Regions from separate parts of the Streptomyces lacaronensis genome, predicted to be linked through region 2. Evidence: riboswitches for the same ligand, from Rfam matches in the RefSeq annotation. Region 2 holds a riboswitch; the other holds the start of a gene.
What was found. Region 2 has a riboswitch for cobalamin ahead of ACMTAK_RS44435 (hypothetical protein). Riboswitches for the same ligand answer to the same signal wherever they lie in the genome.

Region 1: linked by a shared signal. The riboswitch ahead of ACMTAK_RS18695 (ribonucleoside-diphosphate reductase subunit alpha) and the one ahead of ACMTAK_RS44435 (hypothetical protein) in region 2 are both predicted to bind cobalamin.

What each region holds. Positions count from the first base shown of each region.
Region 1 is NZ_JBLHDK010000003.1:4,439,204-4,443,403, forward strand. Features, by position in the region: gene ACMTAK_RS18675 (IPT/TIG domain-containing protein) at 1-470, opposite strand, end outside; gene ACMTAK_RS18680 (hypothetical protein) at 964-1,251, shown strand; gene ACMTAK_RS18685 (DUF7196 family protein) at 1,293-1,463, shown strand; gene ACMTAK_RS18690 (GNAT family N-acetyltransferase) at 1,544-2,050, shown strand; cobalamin riboswitch at 2,161-2,321, shown strand; gene ACMTAK_RS18695 (ribonucleoside-diphosphate reductase subunit alpha) at 2,624-4,200, shown strand, end outside.
Region 2 is NZ_JBLHDK010000003.1:10,259,439-10,263,638, reverse strand. Features, by position in the region: gene ACMTAK_RS44460 (molybdopterin-dependent oxidoreductase) at 1-199, opposite strand, end outside; gene ACMTAK_RS44455 (hypothetical protein) at 512-1,165, shown strand; gene ACMTAK_RS44450 (hypothetical protein) at 1,432-1,596, opposite strand; gene ACMTAK_RS44445 (hypothetical protein) at 1,710-1,919, shown strand; cobalamin riboswitch at 2,043-2,164, shown strand; partial or broken gene ACMTAK_RS44440 (IS200/IS605 family accessory protein TnpB-related protein) at 2,180-2,443, opposite strand; gene ACMTAK_RS44435 (hypothetical protein) at 2,415-2,666, shown strand; gene ACMTAK_RS44430 (helix-turn-helix transcriptional regulator) at 2,663-3,541, opposite strand; gene ACMTAK_RS44425 (SDR family NAD(P)-dependent oxidoreductase) at 3,692-4,200, shown strand, end outside.

The DNA.
Region 1 (4,200 bases), 5.8 Mb from region 2:
ACGGTGCCGCCGGTGGTCGGGCCCACGGTCGGGGTGATGGCGACGGCGGCGGGCGGGGCCGGTGCCACGTAGGTGTACGGCAGGCCGTTGCTGGTCCCGGCGGCGGTGGTGACGGTGATCTGGACGGTACCGGGCGCGTGCGGCGGGGCTATCACCACGATGCCGTCGTAGCCGGGGTTGCCGCCGCCTCCGGGCCAGCCACCTCCGCCACCCCAGCCGCCGCCACCGCCACCCCAGCCACCACCGCCGGCAACGCCGGGGTTGTCCTGGTAGACGATGGTGGCGGGCGTGCCGCCGAAGGACACGCTGGTGACGCCGCGCAGGTTCTGCCCGAACAGCCGGACGTAGTTGCCACCGGCGGCGGGGCCCGAGTCGGGCACCACGGCGAGCAGCGTCGGCGGTCCCGACGGCGGCCAATAGCCCGCGGCGGCGGCGTTGGTGGCGGCGGTCGCGAGAGCGGTCGAGGTCATGGTCGGTCCTCCCGGGGAGGGGTTCGGGTGATGTGCGCCGACGGCATGCCGACCGGCGTGGGCACACACCGCCGGTCAACGCCTCGTCGTCACCGCGCGGCCGGGACAGGCCGCACCGGAGCAACGGATGAGCCACGGGCGGCCGGTCGGGGCGCGGGAGCGGTGCGCGGATGAGATCGGAGTCATGGGCGGACGCCCAGCTCCTGGAGTGGCCGATGAGGTATGGGGCAGCCACGGCGGCCACGTTCCCAGTTACCCACGCCCCTCGGCCTCGCTCAAGGCCTCACGGCGTCCATCACTCGTTTGGCGCATGAGGGCGCGCGTGGCGCCGAGCTTGTATGACAAGCGCTCGGCTATTCGGGCGAATGCGTGCCAAGGGGTATGGCTTGGCGTCGCCCGTCATGCCTCTAATGAGTGACATCGGCAGTGCCGACCCAGCAGTGACATCGGCCGTGCCGACCCCCGTATGACCACCCGGGGAGGAAACGATCCGATGAGCCTCGCCGCGTTCCTTCTCGCCCTCGGCACCACCTGCCGGATCACCCGCTTCATCACCAAGGACACCCTGGCGGCGGGGTTCAGGATCTGGGTCGCCGACCGCTTCGGCGACGACTCCCGCGCCTCCTACCTGGTCAACTGCGGCTGGTGCACCAGCACATGGGTGGCCGCCGCCATCGCCGTCTACGCCTCCTTGCTGCACACCACCGCGTGGTTCCACCTCCCGGCCACCGCCCTGACGCTCTCCTACCTGGCCGGTGTCGCCTCGCGATGGCTGGACTGACCCACCGCCCCACAACGACCCGAGGGAAAGGAAGGGCAACCATGGCCTGCAACTGCGGCGGAACAGCGGCTCAATGGCCGCCTCAACCCGTTGTCGTCTATGAGCTGACGCTGCCGGACGGCACGGTCCGGCGCTACGTCACCCACCAGGAAGCCGACGCCGCCAACAAGCGCGCGGGCTCCACCGGAGTGATCACCGCCGTCACCCGGTGACACCGAGGACCCACACCCCACACCCCCCACACCCCGCGCCCGGCGACCCGGCTGTCAGTGGCCTGCGGCAGACTGCGGGCATGGACATCACGATCAGGCGCGCACGGGACGAGGAACTGGACGCAATCGGAGAGCTCACCGCGCAGGTGTATCTGGGGGACGGACTCCTGGACTTCGGGGACAGTGATCCTTATCTCGCCACCCTGCGCGACGCCCGCCGCCGGGCCGCCGAGTCCGAGCTGCTGGTCGCGGCGGACGCGGCGAGCGACGAGGTGCTGGGCGCCGTGGCGTTCGCCGTGCACGGCGGGGCGTACGCGGAGCTGGCCCGCCCCGGCGAGGGCGAGTTCCGGATGCTGGCCGTCCGCCCCGAATCGCGCCGACGCGGCGCCGCCGAAGCGCTTGTGCGAGCCTGCCTTGACCGGGCCCGCGCACTGGGCCTGCGGCGCATAGTGATCAGCAGCCAGCACTCGATGACCGCCGCCCACCGCCTGTACGAGCGGCTGGGCTTCACCCGTGCCCCGGAGCGCGACTGGGGGCCCCTGCCGGGGACGGACCTCACCCTCTTGGCCTTCACCGTGGAGCTGTGACGCCCCGCGCCGCACGCCCCAGGTGATGGCCTGACCCGCGCCCCAGGTCACGGGCCACCTTCGGAACGCATTAGCACATTCATGCGAAACTCCGCAGCTCCGACACAAGATATGGGGGTGCGTGCGTCGGCCGACACAAGATGTATGCTCGTCCTCGCTGTCACCGCAGGGGAATCCGGTGGGAATCCGGAACTGTCCCGCAACGGTGTACGTGTGCGCTCATTTCGGCGTGCCCGTGAGTCCGAGCACCTGCCGACGGCCCTGTGAACACGTCCCCCGGCCCCGAGGGTTGGGCCGATGGACGCTGCGTGGTGTGCCCGGCGTACGAGGAGTGCGGCATCGGCATGCCCGTACGCGCCCATCGCACCACCCCTGGCGGCCTCAGGGCCTGTCCGGAGTTGTGATCTGGGCTCGCGGGGCGTGGTACGCACGCTCGCGGAGGTTGCCGAAACGCCCTAGTAGCTCCGCTACGAGGGCCTTCCGGCGCCTTGCGATCGCACGCACCACGCCCCGCTCCCTGAGCCCAGATCACAGCTCCGGACAGGCCCTGACCGAGCGAAGGAGAGCACCTCAGTGACCATCGCGCCCGCCGATCCGGTTTCAGCGCAGGCGGCTTCTCAGGCAGCGGACGACGCGCCCGGGACCGCCCTGCTACGGACTCTCACCGGACTCACCGCCGATCTGCCCGCCACCGATCCCGGCAAGGTCGCGGCCGCCGCCCTGCGCGGCCGTCATCCCGGTTCGGACGAGGCGGAGTTGCGTGCCCTCGCGACCGAGGCGGCGGCCGGACTGATCGCCGAGGAGCCGGAGTACTCGCGGCTCGCGGCGCGGCTGCTGGCGCTGACCATCACGGAGGAGGCGGCCGGGCAGGGCGCGGTCTCCTTCTCGGCCTCCGTCCGGGTGGGCCATCGCGAGGGCCTGCTCGCCGACTCCACCGCGGAGTTCGCCGCCGCCCACGCCGAGCGGCTGGACGCGCTGGTGGAGCGGGCGCTGGCCGACGGCGCCGACAACCGCTTCGGGTACTTCGGGCTGCGCACCCTCTACAGCCGCTATCTGCTGCGCCACCCCCTCACCCGTCAGGTGATCGAGACCCCGCAGCACTTCCTGCTGCGCGTGGCCTGCGGGCTCGCCGAGGACCACTCGGAGCGGGCGCTGGAGGACGTGGCCGAGCTCTACCGGCTGACCAGCACGCTGTCGTATCTGCCCAGCTCCCCCACGCTGTTCAACTCCGGCACCCGGCATCCGCAGATGTCGTCCTGCTATCTGCTGGACTCCCCGCTGGACGAGCTGGACTCGATCTACAACCGCTACCACCAGGTGGCGCGGCTGTCGAAGCACGCGGGCGGCATCGGCCTGTCCTACTCCCGCATCCGGGCGCGCGGTTCGCTGATCCGGGGCACCAACGGGCACTCCAACGGCATCGTGCCGTTCCTGCGCACGCTCGACGCCTCGGTGGCCGCCGTCAACCAGGGCGGCCGGCGCAAGGGCGCGGCCTGTGTCTACCTGGAGACCTGGCACGCGGACCTCGAGGAGTTCCTGGAGCTGCGGGACAACACCGGCGAGGACGCCCGCCGCACCCACAACCTCAACATCGCCCACTGGATCCCGGACGAGTTCATGCGCCGGGTCGAGGCGGACGCCGACTGGTCGCTGTTCTCCCCGGCCGACGCGCCCGATCTGGTGGACCTGTGGGGCGAGGAGTTCGACGCCGCGTACCGCAGGGCCGAGGCCGAGGGGAAGGCCGTCAAGCAGGTCCCGGCGCGCCAGCTGTACGCCCGGATGATGCGCACCCTCGCGCAGACCGGCAACGGCTGGATGACGTTCAAGGACGCCGCCAACCGCACCGCCAACCAGACCGCCGAACCCGGCAGGGTCGTCCACTCCTCCAACCTCTGCACCGAGATCCTGGAGGTCACCGACGACGGCGAGACCGCCGTGTGCAACCTCGGATCGATCAACCTCGCCGCGCACCTGGGCGAGGACGGGCAGCTGGACTGGGAGCGCCTGGACGCCACCGTCCACACCGCCGTGACCTTCCTCGACCGTGTGGTGGACATCAACTTCTACCCCACGGAGGAGGCCGGGGCCTCCAACTCCCGCTGGCGCCCGGTGGGTCTGGGCCTCATGGGGCTCCAGGACGTCTTCTTCCG
Region 2 (4,200 bases):
CGTCATGCAGGAACGGCCCGGTGAAGCGGTGGTGCTGGACGCCGCTGGTGGCGCAGTCGAAGCTCACCCGCGCCCGGTGCTGGGGCCAGGAGAGCAGCTCGGACACCGTCAGCCGGGCGGGGCGGGTCAGATCGCCGGTGAGGGCGACTTCCGCCATCGGACCGGCGGCCGTACTGGCAGCTGCGAGGGAGTCACTCACGGCCTACCACCTCCTGGAGGAGCGTTACCCGAACACCCATCCCAGGCAAACGCACATGCCATGCCGATAGGCCGAAGATCGCGCATATGCGAGGGATAATCGCCAACTCCCCTGGTATCTGCCACAGGGTCAGCAGACCGGGGCCGAGGCGCCCTCGACCAGGGTCGCATTCACCGCCCCGCCTTCGGTCGAAGGCGCTGCGAGCCGCCGGGCTGATGTGCCTGCCGGGCCGCACGGACAGACTCGTGTCCGTGCCGGGACAGTCGAACACCGCCTGCGCGGCGAGGCCGAGCAAGCAACAGGAGCAGAGGCATGTTCAAGGAGTGGCGGCATCGTCGGGCCGTGCAGCGGGTCAAGCCCGGGGACGGGCGAGCGCTGAAGCGTTTCCGCTGGTGGCAGATGCTTACCCGCGCGCTGTTCCATCTCCGGCTGATGAACGACGACGGCCGGCAGACGGTCTACACCGTCGACATCAAGCATCAGAACACCTCGGACGGCTATGTCAAGGCCCACCTGTACCTCGATGGCAGGCATCACGCCGAGTCCAGAGTCCCTGCCGTCTTCCCCGTCCGGGGCGGCACCGTCGAAGTGAGGGCGAGCGGCTTCGGGCTCAAGCGCTGCCACTACGTCACCACCGAGGGAGCCGAGTTCCGGCTCATCCCGGACCCCGCCTCCGCCGAGGGGCGCCGCGCGCGCTTCGACCGGTCGCACCCCGCGCTGAGCCGCTGTATCGGTTTCCTCTCGGTGATCGTGCTGGTCGTCGGTGTGGTTCTGCTGATCCTTCAGCTCGCCGAACAGATCACCCGGAATCCGGAGGGCGTCGCCCAGTACGTCGGGACCTTCACCTCGCCCATCCAGCTATCGGCATGGAGCAACACCGTGGTCGGACTCGTCACCGTGGCGGCCAGCACGGAGCGGGCACTGCGGCTGCGCTACAACTGGCTGCTCGACGGCGGGGTGGGCTGATCCCGTTTCCCCGGCGAGGGAGGAGCGGCGCGTTGCCCCAAACGGAGGAGGGGCGGCCGGAGGAGTGGCGGCCCGGCCGCAGAGCGGTCGTGGTCACCACCACACTGGCCGGAATCGGAACGGCCATCGGCGCGGGCGGTGGCACCGCGTACGCCCGTGCCACCGCATCCGCCCGCGCCACCGAGCGCATATTGCGGTCGAAGCGGATGGAGGTCCGGGCGGACCTGGGAGCCGCGCGAGGCCACCGACCCGGCCAAGCTCTACCACTACAACCCGGCGGGTGGCACCACCCGTTCCGCCGCGTACGCCGATTCCTGGAGGTCGAGACGGCGGCCGCCGTCCATGAACTCCTCGTCGGTACCGAACTGCCGGTGGCCGCCATCGCCCGCCGCGTGGGCACCGCACCGGTCCGCTTCCGCGAACAGCAACACCGGATGGCTGTTACCCCATTGGGGGGACGTTGGGCCGCGATCGGCCCGGCAAAGGGGCACCATGCATGCGAAGCCGGTCATTTCCGGCCGCTCATCCCCAGCAAGGAGTTCCCATGCGTATGCGGACCGCTCTGTCCACGCTCGCTCTCACCGCCGCGTCCCTCGCCGTCGGCGCGACCGGTGCCGTCGCGGAGGACGGCCCCGACACCACCGTCAACAACACCACCAGCACGACCTTCCCCGGCGTATGCGCCAGCAACCAGTTCTCCTTTGTCACCGTCCCGGTCAACCTGGTGGGCGAGTCGGACTCCGGAGCGTGCTGACCCCCCGCTCCGCGAGGCCATGAGGAGCGGAACCCCCGGCCGACGCGGCCGGGGGTTTCCCATGCCCTAGGCCGGCCGGCGCAGCTGGTTCGCCCCGTCCGCCAGGCGGGAGGCGTCGCAAGAGGGAACCCGGTGGGAATCCGGGACTGCCCCGCAGCGGTGAGCGGGAACAACCGCCGTCATACGCACTGGGCCCGGTGAGAAGGGCCTGGGAAGCGACGGCCAGTAGCACTCCCCCAGCTACCGCTGGGAGGTACCCCCTGGTCTCCCGCGTTCGCTCCGCGTCCGGCGCGCATGGATCGTGTCCGTGGTCCGGGGACGCGCGGGCGGGGTTCCTCACGCCTCGGGGCGCCCGGTCGGGCCTGGACGGTCCGATGCCCCACACGATCGCTCTGGTCGTGTGGGGGCGGTGCCGTCCGTCGCCGGATCGGGTGTCCCAGGGCGCGCCTGCCGATCGCCACGGCGGCTGCGTCGTGGCGGGTGGTGGTGCGGTTGGTGCTGGTGAGGGGTTTCTGCCAGTGCTGGGGCTGCCTCAACGGCCGCGACGTCCGGGTCAACGACCTGGAGAAGTCCCTGGCCACGCTCGACACCCTGCTGGGCCTGGCGCACCGGGTCGATGTGGTCGTCTCCTGCTCGCTGCTGCACGTCCCGCTCGACACGACGGCCGAGCGGGACATCGAACCGCGGATCCTGCCCGGCTCCCATGCCGACGCTCCGGGCCTCCACGCCGACCCCATGCGGCCTTAACAGGACCGGTCACGGGCGCGGTACGGCCGTGTGGGACCTGTGACGCGCAGCAGGTCCAGCTTGCCCGCGTCGCTGCTTCCGGTCGCCGCCGTGTAGGTGACCATGCGCAGATCCGCGCCGGCGACGATGAGCACATCGCAGTCGAGCAGGATGTCGCCGATCTCCGGATGCCGGATCGTCTTGCGGTCGGAGGTGTGCTGGGCGGCGGTCGCCCGGGTGGCCCAGTGGTGGGCGAAGACCTCGGACTCCGCCCGTAGTTCCCGCACCAGGCGGGCGAGCCGGGTGTCGGCGGGGTAGCGGGAGACGGCGTCCTTGAGGTCGGCCACGATCGAGGTCTCGAAGCTGTCGGGTCCGCGCTCGGGCCGGACCCGGAGCACCGAGTCGCGGGCGGCACCGGTGCCGAACAGGGCGCGGGCGAGGTTGCGTTCGTCGGCCGGGAGGACGGTGGGGTCGCCGTGCAGGGCGCTCCACATGGCGTTCCACCACACCAGGGTCCAGTCGGCGGTGAACACCCCGATCGGGACGTCGCCCAGGCGCGCCGCGAGCCGTTGGACGCCCGGGGGCACATGGGCACTGACCGTCCCGTCCCGCGGTGGCAGCAGCCCGGCGCTCCGGTACAGCTGGTCGCGTTCGGCGCGGGACAGCTGGAGGGCGCGGGCGAGGGCGCCGACGACCTGGTCCGAGGGGTGCTTCGCGCGCCCCTGCTCCAGCCGCAGGATGTAGTCGACGGAGAGCCCGGCCAGTTCGGCGAGTTCCTCGCGGCGCAGCCCCGGCGCGCGGCGGCTCGCCTTCGGGGCGAATCCGGCGTCGGCCGGGGCGAGGCGGTCGCGCCAGGCGCGCAGGAGCGCGGCGAAGTCGGAGCGGGAGGAAGCCATGGGTTCATTCTCGCCGCGCGGCGCCGGATGAGCCTGGGTACTGCCAGTCCTAGTGACGGGGACGGCACTGGCCGGCGTGGCCCGGGGCGGCGAACGTGGAGCCGCCGCCCCGGACCGGGCGCCATCGGCCGACCAGTGAAGGAGCCTTCCATGCCCGCTACGAACCACACCATCGTGATGACGGGCGCGAGCCGCGGGATCGGGCGGGTCGCCGCGGAGCACATCGTGCGCCGGTCGCCCGACGCGCATCTCCTCGTCGTGGCCCGCGCGTCCTCCGGCGCCCGGCTCGCCGAAGAGCTCGCCACGGGCGGGCGTACGGTCTCGTACGTCCCGGCGGACCTCGGCTCGCTCCAGAGCGTCCGCGCCGCCGCCACCGAGATCCATGACCGGCTGGAGCGCGGTGAGCTGCCCCCGCTGCGCGGCTTCGTGGGCAACGCGGGCATGCAGTACACCAACGCGCTGACCGAGTCCCCCGACGGGTTCGAGGCCACCTTCGCCATCAACGTACTGGCCAACCACGTCTTCGTCCGGGTGCTCCAGGACCACTTCGCCGTGCCCGCCCGGATCGTGATCACGGTCAGCGACACCCACTTCGGGGACTTCGAGCACAACATGGGCATGGTGCCCGGCCCCGCCTGGCACTCCCCCGATGTCCTGGC